Regions from separate parts of the Streptomyces sp. LX-29 genome, predicted to be linked through region 2. Evidence: riboswitches for the same ligand, from Rfam matches in the RefSeq annotation. Region 2 holds a riboswitch; the other holds the start of a gene.
What was found. A riboswitch is a leader RNA that binds a small molecule or an ion and turns the genes downstream of it on or off. The one in region 2 is predicted to bind cobalamin.
Positions count from the first base shown of each region.

Region 1: another riboswitch for cobalamin. It lies ahead of LRS74_RS10860 (ribonucleoside-diphosphate reductase subunit alpha); the one in region 2 lies ahead of LRS74_RS03725 (hypothetical protein).

Region 1 is NZ_CP089746.1:2,558,676-2,563,337, reverse strand. It holds gene LRS74_RS10860 (ribonucleoside-diphosphate reductase subunit alpha) at 1-2,301, opposite strand, end outside; cobalamin riboswitch at 2,427-2,567, opposite strand; gene LRS74_RS10855 (GNAT family N-acetyltransferase) at 2,813-3,325, opposite strand; gene LRS74_RS10850 (sodium:solute symporter family protein) at 3,765-4,662, opposite strand, start outside.
Region 2 is NZ_CP089746.1:838,186-842,847, forward strand. It holds gene LRS74_RS03720 (energy-coupling factor transporter transmembrane component T) at 1-734, opposite strand, end outside; gene LRS74_RS03725 (hypothetical protein) at 731-1,789, opposite strand; cobalamin riboswitch at 1,906-2,047, opposite strand; gene LRS74_RS03730 (acyl-CoA thioesterase) at 2,111-2,602, opposite strand; gene LRS74_RS03735 (hypothetical protein) at 2,679-2,879, opposite strand; cobalamin riboswitch at 3,019-3,239, opposite strand; gene LRS74_RS03740 (gamma carbonic anhydrase family protein) at 3,371-3,910, shown strand.

The DNA of each region.
Region 1 (4,662 bases), 1.7 Mb from region 2:
GGAGGACGCGCGCGCCGACTGGGCGATCCGGGTGGCCGGACGCGAGCGCAGGTAGTACGTGGTCTTGATGCCCTGCTTCCAGGCGTACGCGTACATCGAGCTGAGCTTGCCGATGGTGGGCGAGGCCATGAAGAGGTTGAGCGACTGGCTCTGGTCGAGGAACGGCGTGCGGGCCGCGGCCATGTCGATCAGCGCGCGCTGCGGGATCTCCCACGCGGTGCGGTACAGGTCCCGGATGTCCTGCGGCACCCAGTTGAAGTCCTGGACCGAGCCGTTGGACTCGCGCAGCGCCTCACGGGTCTGCGCGTCCCAGACGCCGAGCTTCTTCAGGTCGTCGATCAGGTAGGAGTTCACCTGGAGGAACTCGCCGCTGAGCGTCTCGCGCTTGAACAGGTTGGAGACCTGCGGCTCGATGCACTCGTACACGCCCGCGATGGAGGCGATGGTGGCGGTCGGGGCGATCGCCAGCAGCAGCGAGTTGCGCATACCGGTCTGTGCCATCCGGGTGCGCAGCGCCTCCCAGCGCTCCGGCCAGGTCCGCCGCGCGGCGGCGTAGTGGTCCGGGTGCAGCACGCCGCGGGCGGTGCGGGTCTCCTCCCAGGCCGGGTGCGGGCCGTGCCGCTCGGCGAGGTCGCAGGAGGCCTCGTAGGCGGCCAGCATGATGCGCTCGGAGATCCTGGTGGAGAGCTCCTTGGCCTCGGCCGAGTCGAACGGCAGCCGCAGCTTGAAGAACACGTCCTGAAGGCCCATCAGGCCCAGACCCACCGGCCGCCAGCGGCTGTTGGACGCCCCGGCCTGCTCGGTCGGGTAGAAGTTGATGTCCACGACGCGGTCGAGGAAGGTGACGGCGGTGCGGACGGTGGCGTCCAGTCGCTCCCAGTCCATCTGCCCGTCGGCGCCGAGGTGCGCGGAGAGGTTGACCGAGCCGAGGTTGCAGACGGCGGTCTCGCCGTCGTTGGTGACCTCCAGGATCTCCGTGCAGAGGTTGGAGGAGTGGATGACCTTGCCGGGCTCGGCGGTCTGGTTGGCGGTGCGGTTGGCGGCGTCCTTGAACGTCATCCAGCCGTTGCCGGTCTGCGCCAGGGTGCGCATCATCCGGGCGTACAGCACGCGCGCGGCGATGGTCTTGACGGCCTTGCCCTCGGCCTCGGCCTTGCGGTAGGCGGCGTCGAACTCCTCGCCCCACAGGTCCACCAGCTCCGGCACGTCGGCCGGGGAGAACAGCGACCACTCGGCGTCGGTCTCGACGCGGCGCATGAACTCGTCCGGGATCCAGTGCGCGATGTTGAGGTTGTGGGTGCGGCGGGCCTCCTCACCGGTGTTGTCCCGCAGCTCCAGGAACTCCTCGATGTCCGCGTGCCAGGACTCCAGGTAGACGCAGGCCGCGCCCTTGCGCCGGCCGCCCTGGTTGACGGCGGCGACGGAGGCGTCGAGGGTGCGCAGGAACGGCACGATGCCGTTGGAGTGGCCGTTGGTGCCGCGGATCAGCGAACCGCGGGCCCGGATCCGGGAGTAGGACAGGCCGATGCCGCCGGCGTGCTTCGACAGCCGCGCCACCTGGTGGTAGCGGTCGTAGATCGAGTCCAGCTCGTCCAGCGGGGAGTCCAGCAGATAGCAGGAGGACATCTGCGGGTGGCGGGTGCCGGAGTTGAAGAGCGTGGGGGAGCTGGGCAGGTAGGAGAGCGAGCTGGTGAGGCCGTACAGCTCGCAGACGTCCTCCAGCGCCCGCTCGGAGAGGTCCTCGGCCAGACCGCAGGCCACACGCAGCAGGAAGTGCTGCGGGGTCTCGACCACCTGACGGGTGATCGGGTGGCGCAAAAGGTAGCGGCTGTGCAGGGTGCGCAGGCCGAAGTAGCCGAAGCGGTCGTCGGCGCCGTCGGCGACGGTCTTCTCCACCAGCGCGTCCAGCCGCGCGGCGTGGGCGCGGACGAACGCGACGGTGGTGTCGGCGATCAGGCCCTCGCGGTGCCCGACCTCGACGGAGGCGGAGAAGGAGACCGCACCCTGCCCGGCCGCCTCCTCCGCGATGGCGATGGTCAGCAGGCGCGCGGCGAGCCTGGAGTACTCGGGCTCCTCGGCGATCAGGCCGGCGGCCGCCTCGATGGCGAGGGTGCGCAGCTCCGCTTCGTCGGAACCGGCGTGGCGGCCGCGCAGGGCGGCGGCCGCGACCTTGCCGGGGTCGGTGGCGGGCAGGTCCGCGGTGAGGTCCGTCAGAGTGCGCAGCAGGGCGGTGCCCGGTGCGTCGGCTACGGCCTTCGGGTCCGCTGCCTCTGAGACCGGATCGGCGGGCGCGATGGTCACGGGATGCTCTCCCTCGCTCGGCTGGGGGCCTGCGGAGGGGTGGTGCGCGATGGCCGCGTGCGGGCATGCCGAACCGAACGGAAGGCACACCGCGCAGCGTCCACCTGCCCAACCCACGAGGCCCGGACGTCTTCGAGGCTGTCGGCAGGTCGTCGGACTCACATGTACGCAAAAAGGCACACGTACACCGTTGCGGGACAGTTCCGGATTCGCACCGGATTCCCCTGCGACGACAGCGAGGATGAGCATACATCTTGTGTTGACCTTCGCATGCGCCCCCACATGTTGTGTCCCGTGGTTACGCGTTTCGCACTGTCGTGCTACTCCCGGTGGGTGTGGCAGCGCGCTGGCGTACGCGCCGGGGGCGGGTCCGGCGCGCGGCGCACAAGGCCCGGGGCGCGCTGTTCCGCCGGTGGCACGGGGCATCCGCGGGGTCGGCACACGGCATGCAGAGGGGGCGCGGCGAGCCTGCCGCGCCCCTGCCCCTCCACGCTACCGCGCCGCCGTGCCCTCATCCCTCCGGCGAGAGCTCCAGAGCGAAGGTGATCAGTGTGAGACCGGGCACTACGGACCAGTCCCGCTCGGGTGTGCGAACGAAGCCGAGTCGCTCGTAGAGCCGGTGGGCGGCCGTCATGTCGGTCTGACTGGACATCACGACACGCTCCCGCCGCAGCTCGCGGGCGCGCCGCAGACAGGCGCGCACCAGCGCCTCCGCGGCGCCCCGGCGGCGCGCGGCGGACCGCACGGCCAGCATGCGGAACTCCGCCTCGCCGGGGCGCGCCAGGTTCGCGTACGCCCCTCCCTCACCCACGAAGGCGACCGCGCCGAGGAGCGGGCCGCCGGCCGCGTCGGCGGCCACCAGCACGTCGCAGTGGCGGGCCCGGTGCCGGGCGTCGCGCAGCTCGGCCAGATAGGGGCTGTCGGCCCCGCGATGCAGCAGTCCGTCTCCGAGGTAGACCTCCACGGTGAGCTCCCCGACCTCGTCCAGCTCCTCGTCCCGCGCGTTCCTGACGATGATGTCCATAGACCGCAGTGTGGCGTGGTGGAGAGGGTGCGCGCCCCGGTGACCCCTGATGCGGCGGGCGTATGGAGTCGCCGGCCGGCGCCCCGGGCATCGATCGCGCCCCGGGACCGGGACCGGTTGTCGGGCCTCGGTGTGCTCGGTGTGCTCGGCCGCGGTGGCGAGGGGTCGGGGGCGGGGTGGCCGGTCGCGACCCTTCACGAGCTCGGGGGAATGATGCGCGGACGCGGACGGTTGGGCTTGACGGCGGGACGACGGCGACGGGGGTGATCATGGTGGCGGTGCCGACCGGGGGCGTCTTCGCCCGGCATCTGAGGCGACGACACGCGCGGGCGCCGCGACGCGGGTGCGGCTCGAGCGCGCCGCACCCGGTGGCGCCGTGTGGGCCGGGCCGACAACGGGGAGGGGTCGGCCCGGCCCACACGGACGGCGTGTGACGGGGTCAGTGCCCGCCGGGGGCGCCCGCCGTCGCCGGCGGCAGCTCGGCGGCGACGCCCGGGTCGCCCGCGTCCGCCGTGTAGTCCTCGGGCGAGGTCTCGTCCACGCCCTGGGGCGCCTTCAGCGCCCGCAGCACCAGGGTCAGGGCGACGGTGACGACGACGTTGAGGACGAAGGCGGTCAGACCGATGTAGCCGATCTCGCCGATGCCCGGAATCTCCTTCTGGCTGCCGCCGAAGTGCTTCTGGGTGGGGCTGGCCACGCCGTACGCCGCGACGGTGCCGTAGACCATGCCGACCGCCCAGCCGGCCAGCAGCGCCCAGCGGTGGAACCAGCGGGTGAACAGGCCGCCCACCAGCGCCGGGAAGGTCTGCAGGATCCAGATGCCGCCCAGCAGCTGGAAGTTGATCGCGACGGTCTTGTCCATGGTGAGGACGAAGGCCAGCGCGCCCACCTTCACCAGCAGCGACACCAGCTTGGAGACCTTGGTCTCCTGCGCGGGCGTGGCGTCCGGCCGCAGGAAGTCCTTGTAGATGTTGCGGGTGAAGAGGTTGGCCGCGGCGATCGACATGATCGCCGCCGGGACCAGCGCGCCGATGCCGATCGCGGCGAAGGCCACCCCCGCGAACCAGTCCGGGAACATGTCCTCGAACAGCTGCGGGATGGACAGCTGCGCGTTGTCCACCTTCACGCCCGCCGCGATCGCCATGAACCCGAGCAGCGCCAACAGCCCCAGCATCAGCGAGTACAGCGGCAGGATGGTGGTGTTCCGGCGGATCACCTCGCGGCTGCGGCTGGAGAGCGTCGCGGTGATCGAGTGCGGATACATGAACAGCGCCAGCGCCGAGCCGAGCGCCAGGGTGGCGTAGGCCCACTGCGAGGCCTCCCCTGGGGCCAGCGCG
Region 2 (4,662 bases):
AGCAGGCCGCAGACGACCAGCGTGCCGGTGAGCCGTCGGGCGCGCGGTGCGGTGCGTCCGGTGCGGCCGTACCCGTGCGAGGCCATGGCGGCTGCCAGGGCCAGCGAGCGGTTCATCGCGTCCTCCAGGACGGGGATCACGATGCCGCGCAGCGCGCCGACACCCTTGCCCTGCCCGCCCCTCAGCAGTCGTGCCCGGCGCACCCGTTGGACGCTCTCGACGAGCTGGGGCGCCACGGTGAGGGTGATGACGACGGCGGTGCCGACCTCGTAGAGCGCGCCGGGCAGGGCCTTGAGCATCCGCTTGGGATTGGCCAGGGCGTTGGCCGCGCCCACGCAGATCACCATGGTGGCCAGCCTCAGTCCGTCGTAGAGCCCGCCCAGCAGCTGTTCGGCGGCGACCGGGCCGAACAGCCGGATGCCGGCGGCCCAGTGGGGCAGTGGGATCTCGGGCAGGGTGAAGAGGACGGTGTCCCCCTGCCCGCCGCCGAAGACGATCCTGAAGACCACCCGCATGACGACGATGAAGGCGCCGAGCAGCAGATACATCCGGAAGGCCAGGGCCCAGGGCGCGTCGGTGCGGCGCTGGGCCACCACCAGCGCCGCCACCGCGAGGATCATCAGCAGCAGCACCGGGTTGGCGGTGCGGCCGGCGGTGGCGGCCAGCCCGAGCGCCCAGAGCCACCAGGCACCGGGGTGGACCGCCCGGGGCAGGGGGCGGAGCCGTGCGATCACCGGGTGCGGTCCTGCGTGCCCGCCGCGCGGCGGCGCCAGGCGGTGACGCCCGCGAAGGCGGCCAGGGCGGCCGCGGCGCCGGCTCCGAGCAGGGTTCCGGTGGGGATGTCGCTGTCGTGGGCGGCGGTCTCCACCGGCTGCTCCTCGCCGCCGGTCCAGTCGGCGGCCTCGGTCGGGCTGGGCGGCGCCTTGGGGTCGGACGGGGCGGCCGGGCCCGCGGCGGAGGGGGAGCCGCTCGGGCGCGCCCGGCCCGCCGGTCCCTCCTCGTCGGCCTGCCGCTCGCCCCCGTCGCGGGCGGCGTCCGGGTCGTCGGCGTCGGCGTCGTCGGTCTGGTCCTGATCACCGGAGGCGGGTCGCCGGTCGGGCCGCTCGTCTCCGGTCCGCGGCGCGTCCTCGGCGCCTCCGTCGCCGCCCCGGCCCGCGCCGTTGCCCGGGTCCGTGCCCGGAGCCGGGCCCGGGTCCACACCGTCGCCCTGACCGGAGCCGGAACCCCCGCCGCCGGGCTGGGGCTTGGAGGGCGGTGCGGGCGGGGTGGACGGGGCGGGCCGCCGGGGCGCGACGCGGGGCTCGGCCGCCTCGTCCGCCTCCCGGTCGAGCGAGAACGACCATCCTTCGAAGCTGCCGGTGGGCGGGGTGCGGTAGGTGGCGCCGTACTGGCTGTAGCTCCACCGGCCGCCGTTGGGCGCGTGCCAGTACGACCAGTAGGCCCGGGTCGGCGGGGTGTCGATGCACGGCTCGCTCTCCGGCCCCGGCTTGTTCTCCAGCCGGCAGATGAATGCCTCGCCCCACCGGTTGGTGCCGGTGACGTGGATGCCCGCGGCCTTCAGGGCTGCCAGCCCGGTGGCCTGGCGGCCCACCGCGCAGCGCACGATGGTGGTGCCGCCCAGCTCGCGGAAGTCGACGACGACGGTGACGCCGTTCGCGTCGGGGCAGAAACCGGGCCGTCCGCGGCTGGTGTCCACGGCGGCGGCGCTTCCGGCCGCCGCGAGCCCCCACCCGGCCACGGCGAACAGCAGCGCGAGCACGGCGAGGTACGCGCGTAACGCACGGGCCATCTGAGGGAGCCCTTCGGTCCGGGGCCCGAGTCGAGGCGTCCCCGCGCGCCCTCGCCGCGACGACGCGGAACCGAGGGGCTCAAGGCTCCACGCTGCAGACCGTGACAGTGGGAAGCGGTGCACGTATCGCGCCGGGCGGTCCGACTCGCGGCGAAGAGGCTCTCCGCCGCTCACGGTTGCAGGTCAGTGCCGGATTCCCACCGGCTTTCCCCAGTCGCGTACGCATGAAGTTGTATCGCCCGTATGGTCGGGCTGCGAACGAGTGTACGCCCGCCGCGTCCGGGCCGGAATCCCCTTTCCGGCCCGGATGGTGACGGTTCGTCAGTCGATTTGGCCAGTGTCGGTCGAGTCGGTGTCGGTCGAGTCGGTGTCGGTCGAGTCGGTGTCGGTCGAGTCGGTGTCGAGCGCCGGCACGGGGCGCGGCCGACCGTCCGCGTCGATCGCGACGAACGCCAACTCGGCGGTGGCCACCTCGGCTACCGGCCCGGAGGTGTTCCAGCGCTCGGCGGTGACCCGTACGACCACCACCATCGAGGTGCGTCCGGCGCGGAGCAGTTCGGCGTGGATGGTGAGCAGGTCGCCGGCCCGGACCGGAGCGAGGAAGCTCATCCGGTTCACCGACACCGTGACCGCGGGGCCGTCGGCGTGGCGGCCGGCCGCGGCGGCGGCCGCGTCGTCGATGAGCTTCATCACGACCCCGCCGTGGATGGTGCCGTAGAGGTTGGTGTCGTGCTCGCTCATGATGTGGGCGAGCGTGACCCGGGAGTCGGCAGGCGCCTTGTGGGCCCGGCCGACCGTGGTGGTGCGGCCCATTGAGGGAGCCTCAGCTTTCGATGGGAGACCCGCGGCCCTGAGCCGCGAGCCACCGACAGGTGGTGTGGCCCGCGAGCTACCGGCGGGTCGTGGGCCCGGGAATCCGCGTCCGGGAGTGGTCGGCCCTCGGGAGGGCGCCGTCCCCGTCGAGGTCGTCGACGGGGTCGTCCCCGTCGACGACGTCAACGGCGACCGGGATCCCGCCGAACCCGACGGCCCGCCCCGCCACTTGGCCGCAGTCCTGCCGGGGGTGGTCGTACACGGTGGCCTGGGGCACGGAACTCTCCTTCGCGAGTCACGGTCACCCGGGACCGGACGAGGGCGCGAAGGGACGGCGGGACACGGCACCCGCTCCGGGTGCGCCCGCCGCACCGCCGACCCGTCCCTCGATGGTCGCCGAGATCCGCCACGCGCCCATCCGGCGCGCGGGCAGTGGCAGGTCTTCGGACTCGCGGGCACGCCTCGTGTCGTACGAGGCTCCTACTGGCCGTCGCTTCCCAGACCCGGCCGGGCCCAGTGCGTATGACGGCGGTCGTTCCCACTCACCGCTGCGGGGCAGTCCCGGACTTCCACCGGGTTCCCTCTTACGACGCGTCCCGCCTGGCGGACGGGGCGAACCAGCTGCACGGGCAACGTAATCACAGCGGGCGGCGGACGGAAAGGCGTTCCTGATGCGGAGATCACATACCGGCCGCCCCGCAGGTCGCATACGGTGCCGTCAACCGAGGTGGCAAGGGTGAGGAGACGGCAGTGGCAGACGAGACGACGGTGACCGACGGGGCGCTGATCGCGGCCCTGGGCGAGGCGGAGCCGCGGGTGGACCCGCGGGCGTACACGGCGCCGACGTCGGTGGTGATCGGCGACGTCACCCTGGCCGCGGGCAGCAGCGTCTGGTACCACGCGGTGCTCCGGGCCGACTGCGGCCCGATCGTGCTGGGCGCCGACAGCAATATTCAGGACAACTGCACCGTTCACGTCGATCCGGGCTTTCCGGTCACCGTCGGCGAGCGGGTGACCGTCGGGCACAACGTGGTGCTGCACGGGTGCACCGTCGAGGACGACGTGCTGGTCGGCATGGGCGCGACCGTCCTCAACGGGGCCAGGATCGGCGCCGGGTCCCTGATCGCCGCCCAGGCGCTGGTCCCCCAGGGCATGGTGGTGCCGCCGGGCTCCCTGGTGGCCGGAGTGCCCGCCCGGGTCAAGCGCGAGCTGACCGCGGAGGAGCGGGAGCACATCAAGATCAACGCCCAGATGTACCTCGGACTCGCCACGACCCACAGGGAGAAGCTGCGCCGGCGCCCGGCGTGACCGACCGCCCGGCCCGACCCACCCGACGGCCCGCTACCGACAGCCCTTGCCGACACTCCTGACCGACGCCTCCGGCCGGCGCCCGTGACCGGCCCCCAGGAGGCCCCGGACCGGCCACGGCGGGCGACCGGACCGCGCCACGCCAGGCCCGTCGCCGACACCCGGCGACGGAGCGGGGCGGCCGGCTCGCACGCGCCGACTCGGAGCGGGAAGCCCGGGTCGCACGCACGCGCTCGGAGCGGGGCGGCCGCGCAGCCCGCGCACCGGCGTCGGGCGCGGCTACCGTCCGGCCACGGCCGGTGCTTCGGCGGCTCTCCGCCGGGAGCCACGCCCCCTCCGCGGCCGCGGCCACGGCGGTGTCCCGCCCACGAACGGTGGGCGGCCGGCGGGGCCGGGTGACCCGCACGCGCGCGACGGCCGCCGTCGACGTCCGGGACCAGGTGCCGGCGGACTCGGACTCCGGGACGACCCGCACGGAGCGGCGAAGGGCGACGGAGGCGAGCGGACACCCCACCGCACGCCGGTGTGGGGGCGCGAGCGGACACCGGGCTCCGGAATCGCCCACACACCGGCGGGCGGCGGCCGTGTGCGGGCACGGACGGCAGCCGCGCCATCGGCGCGGCCATCAACAGGAACGAGGATCCGCCCGCATACCGGCGGGGCGGCGCGAGACGTCGGGCCTGGGGCGCCGCGGGCGCCCCGCTCCGTACCACGCGGCCCGACCCCGCGTCGGCGGCGAGCCCGCCCAGCCG